2 regions of the Ensifer sp. EB106-05-01-XG146 genome follow, and region 1 is predicted to be linked to the other one. Evidence: riboswitches for the same ligand, from Rfam matches in the RefSeq annotation. Region 1 holds a riboswitch; the other holds the start of a gene.
The links. A riboswitch is a leader RNA that binds a small molecule or an ion and turns the genes downstream of it on or off. The one in region 1 is predicted to bind FMN.

Region 1 (5,423 bases):
TGCGCATGGCGCTGGGCGGCGTTCGTGACGAAGCCGAGATCCGTGGCCACCGCCGCACCTATATCGGCTCGATGCCGGGCAAGGTCGTTCAGTCGATGAAGAAGGCGAAGCGGTCCAATCCGCTGTTCCTGCTCGACGAAATCGACAAGATGGGCCAGGACTTCCGCGGCGATCCGTCGTCGGCGCTGCTCGAGGTGCTGGATCCGGAACAGAACTCGACCTTCATGGACCACTACCTGGAGGTCGAATACGACCTGTCCAACGTGATGTTCATCACCACCGCCAACACGCTGAATATCCCGGCGCCGTTGATGGACCGCATGGAAGTGATCCGCATCGCCGGCTACACGGAAGAGGAAAAGCTGGAAATCGCCAAGCGGCATCTGCTGCCGAAGGCGATCCGCGACCACGCGCTGCAGCCGAAGGAATTCTCGGTCACAGACGGCGCGCTGATGGCGGTCATCCAGACCTACACCCGCGAAGCCGGTGTGCGTAACTTCGAACGCGAGTTGATGAAGCTCGCCCGCAAGGCCGTGACCGAGATCATCAAGGGCAAGGCCAAGAAGGTCGAAGTGAACGCTGCCAACATCAACGACTATCTGGGCGTTCCGCGCTTCCGCCACGGCGAAGCCGAACGTGACGATCAGATCGGTGTTGTCACCGGTCTCGCATGGACTGAGGTCGGCGGCGAGCTTCTGACGATCGAAGGCGTCATGATGCCCGGCAAGGGCCGCATGACCGTCACCGGCAACCTGCGCGACGTGATGAAGGAATCGATTTCCGCGGCGGCTTCTTATGTCCGCTCGCGCGCAATCGACTTCGGCATCGAACCGCCGCTGTTCGACAAGCGTGACATCCACGTGCACGTACCGGAAGGTGCGACGCCGAAGGATGGCCCTTCGGCCGGCGTCGCCATGGCAACCACGATCGTGTCGATCATGACCGGCATCCCGATCTCCAAGGATGTTGCAATGACAGGCGAGATCACGCTGCGCGGCCGCGTGCTGCCGATCGGCGGTCTGAAAGAGAAGCTCCTGGCAGCGCTGCGGGGCGGCATCAAGAAGGTGCTGATCCCGGAAGAGAACGCCAAGGATCTCGCCGAGATCCCGGACAACGTGAAGAACGCGCTCGAAATCATCCCGGTTTCGCGGGTGGGCGAAGTGCTCGAACACGCTCTGGTGCGCATGCCGGAACCGATCGATTGGGACCCGGCAAACGAGCCGGCAACCGTAGCACCGGTTGATTCGCAGGACGAAGCAGGCTCCTCCGTCGCCCACTGACGGGGGCTTGAAAATGGGTGCAGCCGGCTCGCGCGGCGCTCATTTTGCAGAAAAATTGGGAAGACCGGCCATTGGCCGGTCTTTTTTGTTGTAAAAGCGCCCTGCAAGCCTTGCATTCCAAGGGATTAGGCGCAATTGGGAAAGGCAAGACGCGGGCGAAGCGCAAGCCGCCGCGCCTTAAAACACAGTCGTTTCGAACCAATCTGAAAGGGGTGGAAACATGAACAAAAATGAGCTCGTGTCTGCCGTTGCTGAGAAGGCCGGACTTTCCAAGACCGACGCATCTTCTGCAGTTGATGCAGTTTTCGAGACCATCCAGGCTGAGCTGAAGAACGGCGGCGACATTCGCCTGGTCGGCTTCGGCAACTTCTCGGTTTCGCGCCGCGAAGCCTCGAAGGGCCGTAACCCGTCCACGGGTGCGGAAGTTGACATCCCGGCACGCAACGTGCCGAAGTTCACGGCCGGCAAGGGCCTGAAGGATGCCGTCAACGGCTGATGAGATTTGCTTGGCGGCCGGACACGAGGCCGGCAGTCCAGGTATTCGAGGGTTCGGCGCAAGCCGGACCCTTTCGCATTTTGGGGGCAGCCCTTGCGGGTGTCCGTCATTTGCTCTAGGGCTTGCCCATTCTCAGGGCGGGGTGAAAGTCCCCACCGGCGGTAAGGGCATGACAGCGCGGCGTCTTGGAGACGCGCGAAGGTGGCCCAAGCCCGCGAGCGCCTTTCCTCGATTTTTGGGGAGAGGGTCAGCAGATCCGGTGCAACTCCGGAGCCGACGGTCATAGTCCGGATGAAAGAGAATGGTCGCTGGCACGAAGGGCAGGGATGCCCGGCGTCGTGCCGTGCGCTCATGCGTCCTGATTTGTGTTTGGTCCGCTTTCAGGGTGCATGACATGAATCAGACTTCCCTCGGCTTTTCCTCCTCGCGCGCCATGGCCGGAGCCGGCTTCATGGTGTTGGCCGGGATCGCTTTCGCCGGCCTCAATGTCGTCACCCAATGGCTGACGATGAAGCTCGGTTTTCCAGCCACCGCCATGGCGTTCTGGCAATATGCCTTCGCCTTCCTCTTCTCACTGCCGTTTCTGCGACGCGTCGGGCTGTCGGCCATGCGCACCGACTATCCCTGGCGTCACGTCGCGCGCGTGGTGTTGGCCGCCTTCGGTGTGGGGGCCTGGGTCTCCGGTCTGGCGCACGTGCCGATCTGGCAGGCGATCGCGCTGGTCATGACCTCGCCGTTCTTCATCATCCTCGGCGCCCGCCTGTTTCTCGGCGAACGCGTCGGCGCGGCGCGTTGGGCCGCGACCGCGGTCGGTTTCGCCGGGGCGATGATCATTCTCGAACCGTGGTCGGACAGCTTCAGCTGGGCCGCCCTTTTGCCGATCCTATCGGCGCTGTTGTGGGGCGCTTCGTCGCTCATCACCAAGAGCCTCACAAGTATCGAGCGCCCCGAAACGATCACCGTATGGCTGCTTGTGCTTCTGACGCCGATCAACGGCGCCATCGCGCTTTCGGCCGGCTTCACCATGCCGGATGGGACAGCACTCGGCTTCCTGCTTCTCGCCGGGATACTGACCGTAGTCGCACAATATCTGCTGACGCTCGCCTATACTGTTGCCGACGCTGCCTACGTGCAGCCCTTCGACGATCTGAAGCTGCCGCTTAACGTCTTTGCGGGCTGGCTGGTCTTCGGTTACGCGCCGACAGGATATCTTTGGGTCGGCGCAGTGCTGATCCTTGGCGCCTCGCTGTTCATCATGCGCAACGAGATGCGGCGCGAGCGCGCCGCGCCTGCAACCGGAACGGTGTAAAACCCAAGCGTTGTCATTCGGCTGTCATCGGCATCGCGCAGAACCCCCATGTTTTCAGTGTTCGCACATGGGGGATTTCATGACCATCACTTCGCGCGTGACCGCGCTTGCGGCCGTTCTTCTTGCATCCGCAGCATTTCCTGCGGCGGCCGAGCCCGTCTTCAACCGCATTGCATCCTTTGCTGTTGCCGATAACCTGCCGGAAGGCGATGCGCGCAAGGCGCCGACATCTGCCGAAATCATCACGGCCAGCGAAGACGGCAACACGCTTGTCTATTCCGACAGCCCCGGCAAGCGCGTCGGCCTGATCGACATCACCGATGCCAAGGCGCCGAAGGCAGCCGGCACGGTCTCTTTTGACGGCGAGCCGACCTCGGTCACCATCGCCGGTGCAAAGGCACTCGTCGCGGTCAACACGCGCGAAAGCTACGTCAAGCCTTCGGGGCTTCTTGCGATCGTCGATCTGGCCTCGAAGAAAGTCGATGCGACCTGCGATCTCGGCGGCCAGCCGGATTCGATCGCCGTCAACAAGGACCGCACGCTGGCGGCCATCGCCATCGAGAACGAGCGCGATGAAGAGCTGAACGACGGCAAGATCCCGCAGATGCCGGCCGGCGACCTCGTCATCTTGTCTTTGAAGGATGGTGTTGCCGATTGCGGTTCGCTGAAGCGCGTGACGCTGACCGGTCTTGCCGAAATCGCCGGTGAAGACCCGGAGCCGGAATTCGTTTCCTTCAACGGCAAGGACGAGATCGCGCTGACGCTGCAGGAGAACAACCACATCGTCATCATCGACGGCAAGACAGGAACGGTGAAGACGCATTTCTCTGCCGGCACGGTCGACCTCAAGAACATCGACACCAAGCGCAACGGCGCGATTGCCTTCAAGGACGAGCAGCCGGGCCGCAAGCGCGAGCCCGACGCGGTGAAGTGGCTCGACGACAACCGCATCGTTGTTGCCAACGAAGGCGACTATGAAGGCGGTTCGCGCGGTTTCACGATCTTCGACACCACCGGCAAGGTGCTCTTCGAATCGGGCGCGAGCTTGGAGCATGCGATTGCCGCCATCGGCCACTATCCGGAGAAGCGCTCTTCGGCCAAGGGCGTTGAGCCCGAGGGCCTGGAAGCGGCGAAGTTCGGTGACGACAACCTGTTCTTCGTTCTGTCCGAGCGTGCCTCGATCGTCGGCGTCTACAAGGATACGGGCGCCGAGCCTGAGCTGCTGCAGCTCCTGCCGTCGGGCATCTCGCCGGAAGGCGCCGTCGCGATCCCCGCGCGCAATCTCTTTGCGACCGCAAACGAAGTCGATCTCGTCGAGGACGGCGGCGCGCGCTCGCACGTGATGATCTATGAGCGTGCCGAGGGCGAAGCGGTCTATCCGCAGATCCGCTCCGCCGAGAAGGATGGCCTGCCGATCGGCTTCGGCGCACTCTCCGGTCTCGCTGCCGTCGCCGACAAGCCCGGCTTCCTGCGCGCCGTCAACGATTCGGTCTACTCGTCGCAGCCCACGATCTTCACCATCGACGCCACCCAGAAGCCGGCGCTGATCACCGAAGCGCTCGCCATCACCCGCGATGGCGCACCGGCGCAGAAGCTCGACATCGAAGGCATCGCCAATGACGGGGAAGGGGGCTTCTGGCTTGCGTCGGAAGGCAACTCCGACAAGCTCTACAGCCACGCGATCTTCCACGTGAACAAGAAGGGCGAGATCAAGAAGGAAATCGCCCTGCCGGAAGCGCTGCGTGCCGGCGAAACCCGCTTTGGCTTCGAAGGCATCACCGTTGTAGGCGAAGGCGACGAGCAGACGCTGTGGATGGCGGTTCAGCGCGAATGGAAGGATGACGAGAAGGGCTTCGTCAAGCTCGTCTCCTACAACCTGAAGAGCGAAGAATGGGGCGCCGTGCGCTACCCACTCGAAAAGGCCGGTGACGGCTGGGTTGGTCTGTCGGAAATTTCCGTCCACGGCGACTATGCCTATGTCATCGAGCGCGACAACCTGATCGGTCAGGCTGCCAAGCTGAAGACGATCTATCGCGTTGCGCTCTCGGAACTGAAGCCAGCTGCCCTTGGCGGTGAACTGCCCGTCGTCAAGAAGGAAGAGGTTCGTGACCTCATTCCGGAACTGAAGGCGCTGAATGGCTACGTCGTCGACAAGGTCGAAGGCTTCACCGTCGATGCCGCCGGCAACGGCTATGTCGTCACCGACAATGACGGCGTCGACGACTCCTCTGGCGAAACCCTGTTCTTCTCCATTGGCGCCATCAACGCGATGTAAGCGTTACCGCCCGGAGAAAACGGGAGAGGCCGGGACATGACGTCCCGGCCTCTTTCTGTTTCG
Region 2 (5,423 bases), 1.3 Mb from region 1:
AGAAGGCGACGATCCTGCTGGCCTACGAGCCGGTCTGGGCGATCGGCGTCAACGGCATTCCGGCGACGGCTGACTATGCCGACGAGCGCCACAAGCGCATCGCAGAGGTGGCGGAAGCCGCCCTCGGCCGTCGCGTGCCGGTGCTCTACGGCGGCAGCGTCAATCCCGGCAATTGCGAAGAACTGATCACCCAGGCGCATATCGACGGCCTCTTCATCGGCCGCTCCGCCTGGGACGTCACTGGCTATCTCGACATTCTGCAGCGTGTCGCCAAGGCGATCTGAGCCCCCAGCCGTTGCAGCTCAAGAAGAAGGAAAGGAACAATCATGAAGATTGCAATCGGAGCCGACAGCGCCGGCAAGCCCCTGCTGGATGTCATTGCCGCCCATCTCGGTGGCCGCAGCGACGTGGAAGTCGTGGATCTCAGCCAGTCCGGCTTCTATGCGGACCTCGCACAGAACCTGGCGCAGCAGGTTGTCGAGGGCAAGCATGACCGCGGCATCCTGTTCTGCGGTACCGGCATCGGTGTATGCATCTCGGCCAACAAGGTGCCGGGCATCCGCGCGGCGCTGACGCACGACACCTATTCGGCCGAGCGGGCCGCCAAGTCGAACAACGCCCAGATCATCACCATGGGCGCCCGCGTCATCGGTCCGGAGCTTGCAAAGTCGATCGTCGACACCTGGCTCGCGTCCGAGTTCGACCCGAACGGCTCTTCGGCCGGCAATGTCGAGGCGATCAATCGCCTGGATGCCGCAAGAGCCGGTTGAGGAAAGGGGCGGGCGGCTTGCCGTCTGCATCCGGTTCCCGGTTCAAGGCCTACCTTATCTCGCGATGCCGTTGATCCTCCCTCAGGCATCGTGACGACGCGCCCGGCAGCGATGCCGGGCGTTTTCATGTCCGGTCTCCCGCTTCGCCTTGACGAAGCTTCTGCAAATATTTGAATATTCTTGCGGATCGTCAATTGAAGGGCGTAGCCGCATGAGTGAAACCACCCCGACCGAGCCGCATCAAAGCGCGCACCACCATGTGGCGCGCATGAGCGGTCGCGACACGCATGAACATCACAGGACGGCGACGACGCTCGAACTCTTGTTCGACCTGACCTTCGTCATCGCCTTTAGCCTGGCGGCTTCGCAGCTTGCTCATTTCCTGGCCGAAGGGCACTTCTTTTCCGGCCTCTTCGGCTTCGCGCTTGCGACCTTCTCCATCTGCTGGGCCTGGATCAATTTCAGCTGGTTTGCCTCCGCCTACGACACGGACGACTGGGTATTCCGCATCGTCACCATGGTGCAGATGCTCGGCGTGCTGATCCTTGCGATCGGCCTGCCGCCGATGTTCGAATCGATCGACAAGGGTGAGCATCTCGACAACGGCATCATGGTGCTCGGCTATGTCGTCATGCGGGTGGCAATGCTCTTCCAATGGCTGCGCGCCAGCCAGCAGAACCCGGCACGACGGGATGCCTGCATGGCCTATGTCAAAGCAATCAGCCTCGCCCAGCTCGGCTGGGTCGTTCTGATCTTCTTCGATTTCTCGCTGCTGGTGACCTTCGTCATGGTCGTGGGGCTGACGGCGATCGAGATGGTCGGCCCCTATGTCGCCGAGATGCGCTACGGCGGAACGCCCTGGCATGCCCATCACATCGCCGAGCGCTACGGGCTGCTCGCGATCATCGCGCTTGGGGAAGGGGTGGTCGGCACGGTCGCCTCAATCTCCGCCGTGGTCGAAGGGCAGGGCTGGAACCTCGATGTCGCGCTCGTCTGCCTCGCCGGTACGGGGCTCACCTTCGGCATGTGGTGGATCTATTTTCTGCTGCCGAGCGCCGAGATCCTGCACCGGCACCGTCAAAAACGCTCCTTCGTCTGGGGCTACGGCCACATGCCGATCTTCGCCTCGATTGTCGCGACTGGCGCCGGCCTGCATGTGGCGGCCTATTACATCGAGCACAAGGCGCATATCGGCTCGGTCGCAACGGTGCTGACCGTTGCGGTGCCCGTCGCGTGCTACATCGGGCTGCTCTATGCGATGTACGCCTATCTTATGCAGCAGGTGGAGCGGTTGCATCTCTGGCTGCTCGCGGGCACGGCAGTGGTGCTGGCCGCGTCAGTGGTCGCGGCCATGGCCGGGCTCGACATGGCCAAGTGCCTGATCATCCTGATGCTCGCGCCCGTCGTCACCATCGTCGGCTACGAGGTGGCGGGGCACCGGCACCGCGTGGCGGCACTGGATCGCAGCCTGCGCAAGAACGAGGCCGCGCATTGATTTTGCGAGTCGAAACAGTGCGTTGCCGGCTCAAGCTGGTGAGCCGATTCAGGTGGTTCAGAGGTTGATTCAAGCGCAGCGTTTGGCGCTGTTCGCCCCTGCCGCCGCCCCCTCACGCTAGCCTTCTCCCCGTAGGCGGGGAGAGGGAACGAGAACTGCCTCGGAGTTTGTGATGGACCCGAGTGGAAGGCCGTTCTCGGTAGCCCGGGGAGAGAGTTTGCGCGACAAGGGTGCCGCTTGTGTCCTTCTCGCCGCCCGCGGGGAGAAGGTGGCCGGCAGGCCGGATGAGGGGCATTCCCCTCACCGGGCGGATGAGGGGCAAGCCTTCACCGGGCGGATGAGGGGCAAGCCTTCACCGGGCGGATGAGGGGCAAGCCTTCACCGGGCGGATGAGGGGCGAGCCTACCTCAACCGCATCTCGCCGATCAGGCGTTGACGAGCGCCAGCTTGGCGCGGGCGTCGAGGATCTGGGCGCAGGCGTTGGCCGCCTCCGTACCCTTGGTAACGAAGTGCTCGCGGAAGAAGGCGATCAGCGGTTCGCTTTCCTGGAAATTGTGCGGCGTCAGTACGGCGGAAAGCACCGGCACACTGGTGTCAAGTTGCACGCGCATCATGCCGTCGAGCACGGTGCCGGCGACGAAATCGTGGCGGTAGATGCCGCCGTCGACGACGAAGGCGGTGCCGAGGATCGCGGCATAGCGGCCGGTCTTGGCCAGCGTCTGCGCATGCAGCGGGATCTCGAGCGCGCCGGGCACGTCGAAGATCTCGACGTCGGCTGCCGAGCCGCCAAGCTTCGTCCATTGCGTGACGAAGGCATCGACGCAGCGGTCGACGATATCGGCATGCCAGCGGGCACGAACGATCGCGATCTTGGCGGCGGGGTGGGAAAGAATGGTCATGGTCTCAAGCCTTTCAGGGTTTGGCGTTTCCAATGATCCCGTCGGGCGAACATGCATGCGCGCGAGGTCCCGTCGCGGGGACCCACGTTGCTGCTTGCTCTCTTCCATCCGGACTGTGACCGTCGGCTCCGGATTCTGACCGGATCTGCTGACCCCCAGGGCGAAACCCTGAGGCGCTCGCGGGCTTCGGCCTTTCGGCCGCTACCGCCGGTGGGGAATTTCACCCCGCCCTGAGAACAACGCGACTATATAGCGCGACCGCGCGCGGTCAAACGCACGGTGCGACGAAAATGCCAGAAATCACGACAGATTTTTCCAGTGTTTGGAGCCATCGGAAGAAATCGTTCCGATGGCTTCCAATCCGCTTACTCGCGGATGACCAAGAGGTCCTTGGCGGCAAAGCGCAGCGTGACATTGTCGCCGGAAACCGGCGGGGCCACACCCGGATTGTTGAACATGTCGAAGGAGATGACGTCGCCGCCGACGCGAAGGCGCGTGCGGATGACCGAGCCGAGGAAGCTCGTCGAGACGACCTCGCCGGAAAGCGACGTGTCGCCCGTGGCGCCCTCGGCGATCGAGCCCGCTTCGGGACGAAGCGCCAGCGAAATGCTGTCGCCGCCCTTCATGCCGGCAATCGGATCCTTCAGCGCGATCTGCTGGTTGCCGATCGTGACGGCACCCGCGGCCGGGTCCGCGACCTTGCCTTCGATGATGCTGAGCGTGCCGACGAAGGAGGCGACGAAACGCGTTGACGGCGTGTTGTAGATCTCGAAGGGGGTGCCGATCTGGTCGGCGCGGCCGGCATTCATGACGACGATGCGATCGGAGATCGACAGCGCTTCTTCCTGGTCATGGGTCACGAACACGGTGGTGATGCCGAGCTGTTGCTGGATCTGCCGGATTTCCTCGCGCAGCGACACGCGGATCTTGGCGTCGAGCGCCGACAGCGGCTCGTCGAGCAGCAGCACCTGCGGCTTGACCGCAATGGCGCGGGCAAGCGCAACGCGCTGCTGCTGGCCGCCGGAGAGCTGGTAGGGGAAGCGGTCCGCCAGGTGCTCGAGCTTGATCAGCCCGAGCATCTGCTTCACCCTCGCGTCGATCTCCGACTTGTCTGTACCTGCGACCTTGAGGCCGAAGGCGACGTTGTCATGCACGTTCATGTTGGGAAACAGCGCATAGGCCTGGAACACCATGCCGATGTTGCGCTGGTTGGGCTTCAGCGAGTTCTGGTCGCGGCCGTTGATGACGATCTTGCCGCTGGTCGGGCTTTCGAAGCCGGCGATCATGCGCAGGACCGTGGTCTTGCCGCAGCCCGATGGCCCGAGGAACGAGACGAACTCGCCCTTTTCGATGTCCATGTTGAAATCGTGCACGACGTGAACCGGGCCGAAGGACTTCTTGATGCTGGTGAGTGACAGGAAACTCATGGGTGCGGTCCTCAGGCCTTAGGAGGCGCGCTTTTTTGAAAGCGCGAGACGAGCTGGATGAGGCCGAGGCAGCCCCAGGTGATGCCGAATGCAATGACGGCGAGTGCGGCCGGTTCATAGGCGCGGTTGGCGCCCAGGAGCTGCATGTAGGGGCCGAAAGCCGGGCGGTTGAGCAAGGCCGCCATGGTGAACTCGCCGATGACGATGGCAAAGGTCAGGAAGGCGCCCGAGAGCACGGCGACGAGCACGTTCGGCAGAATGATCTTGGCAAGGATCGTCGTCCATCCGGCGCCGAGGCTTTGGGCAGCCTCGGTCAAGGTGGCGACGTCGATGGTGCGAAGGCCGGTGTCGACCGCGCGGTACATGTAGGGCAGCGCAAGCGTCGCATAGCCGAACATCAGGAGGATGTTGGTGCCGGTGAGCGAGCCCGTCAACGGCAGCCAGCTCGAGGTGTTGTAGAGCCGGATGTAGCCGAAGACGATGACGATCGCTGGGATGACCAGCGGCAGCAGCGTGATGAACTCGATGACGGGGCGCAGCCGCGGCAGCTTGAGGCGGACCCAGTAGGCTGTCGGCACGACGAGCAGAACACCGAAGAGGATGGTGAACAAGGCCTGCAGCACCGAGTAGGTGAAGGTCTCCTGGAAACGCGGGTCGGCGAAGACCTTCTGGTAAGCGTCGAAGGAGTATTCGCCGCGGCGCATCTTCAAGGAGAAGTTGGTCATGCCGATGAGCGGCAGGGTGAAATAGAGGAGGCCGAAAACGAGGGCTCCCCAGGCCCAGATCTTCTTCATTTCAGCCACCTTTCGCTGCGGCTGCGCAGCCAGATGTA

Region 2: linked by a shared signal. The riboswitch ahead of AC3WVQ_RS11695 (6,7-dimethyl-8-ribityllumazine synthase) and the one ahead of AC3WVQ_RS04945 (DMT family transporter) in region 1 are both predicted to bind FMN.

Annotation. Positions count from the first base shown of each region.
Region 1 is NZ_JBYTDX010000001.1:1,026,969-1,032,391, forward strand. Features, by position in the region: gene lon (endopeptidase La) at 1-1,280, shown strand, start outside; gene hupB (DNA-binding protein HupB) at 1,501-1,776, shown strand; FMN riboswitch at 1,901-2,083, shown strand; gene AC3WVQ_RS04945 (DMT family transporter) at 2,171-3,085, shown strand; gene AC3WVQ_RS04950 (esterase-like activity of phytase family protein) at 3,153-5,360, shown strand.
Region 2 is NZ_JBYTDX010000001.1:2,353,455-2,358,877, reverse strand. Features, by position in the region: gene AC3WVQ_RS11710 (triose-phosphate isomerase) at 1-284, shown strand, start outside; gene derI (D-erythrulose-4-phosphate isomerase) at 327-770, shown strand; gene AC3WVQ_RS11700 (low temperature requirement protein A) at 982-2,265, shown strand; gene AC3WVQ_RS11695 (6,7-dimethyl-8-ribityllumazine synthase) at 2,691-3,164, opposite strand; FMN riboswitch at 3,257-3,406, opposite strand; gene AC3WVQ_RS11690 (ABC transporter ATP-binding protein) at 3,530-4,591, opposite strand; gene AC3WVQ_RS11685 (ABC transporter permease) at 4,603-5,385, opposite strand; gene AC3WVQ_RS11680 (ABC transporter permease) at 5,382-5,423, opposite strand, start outside.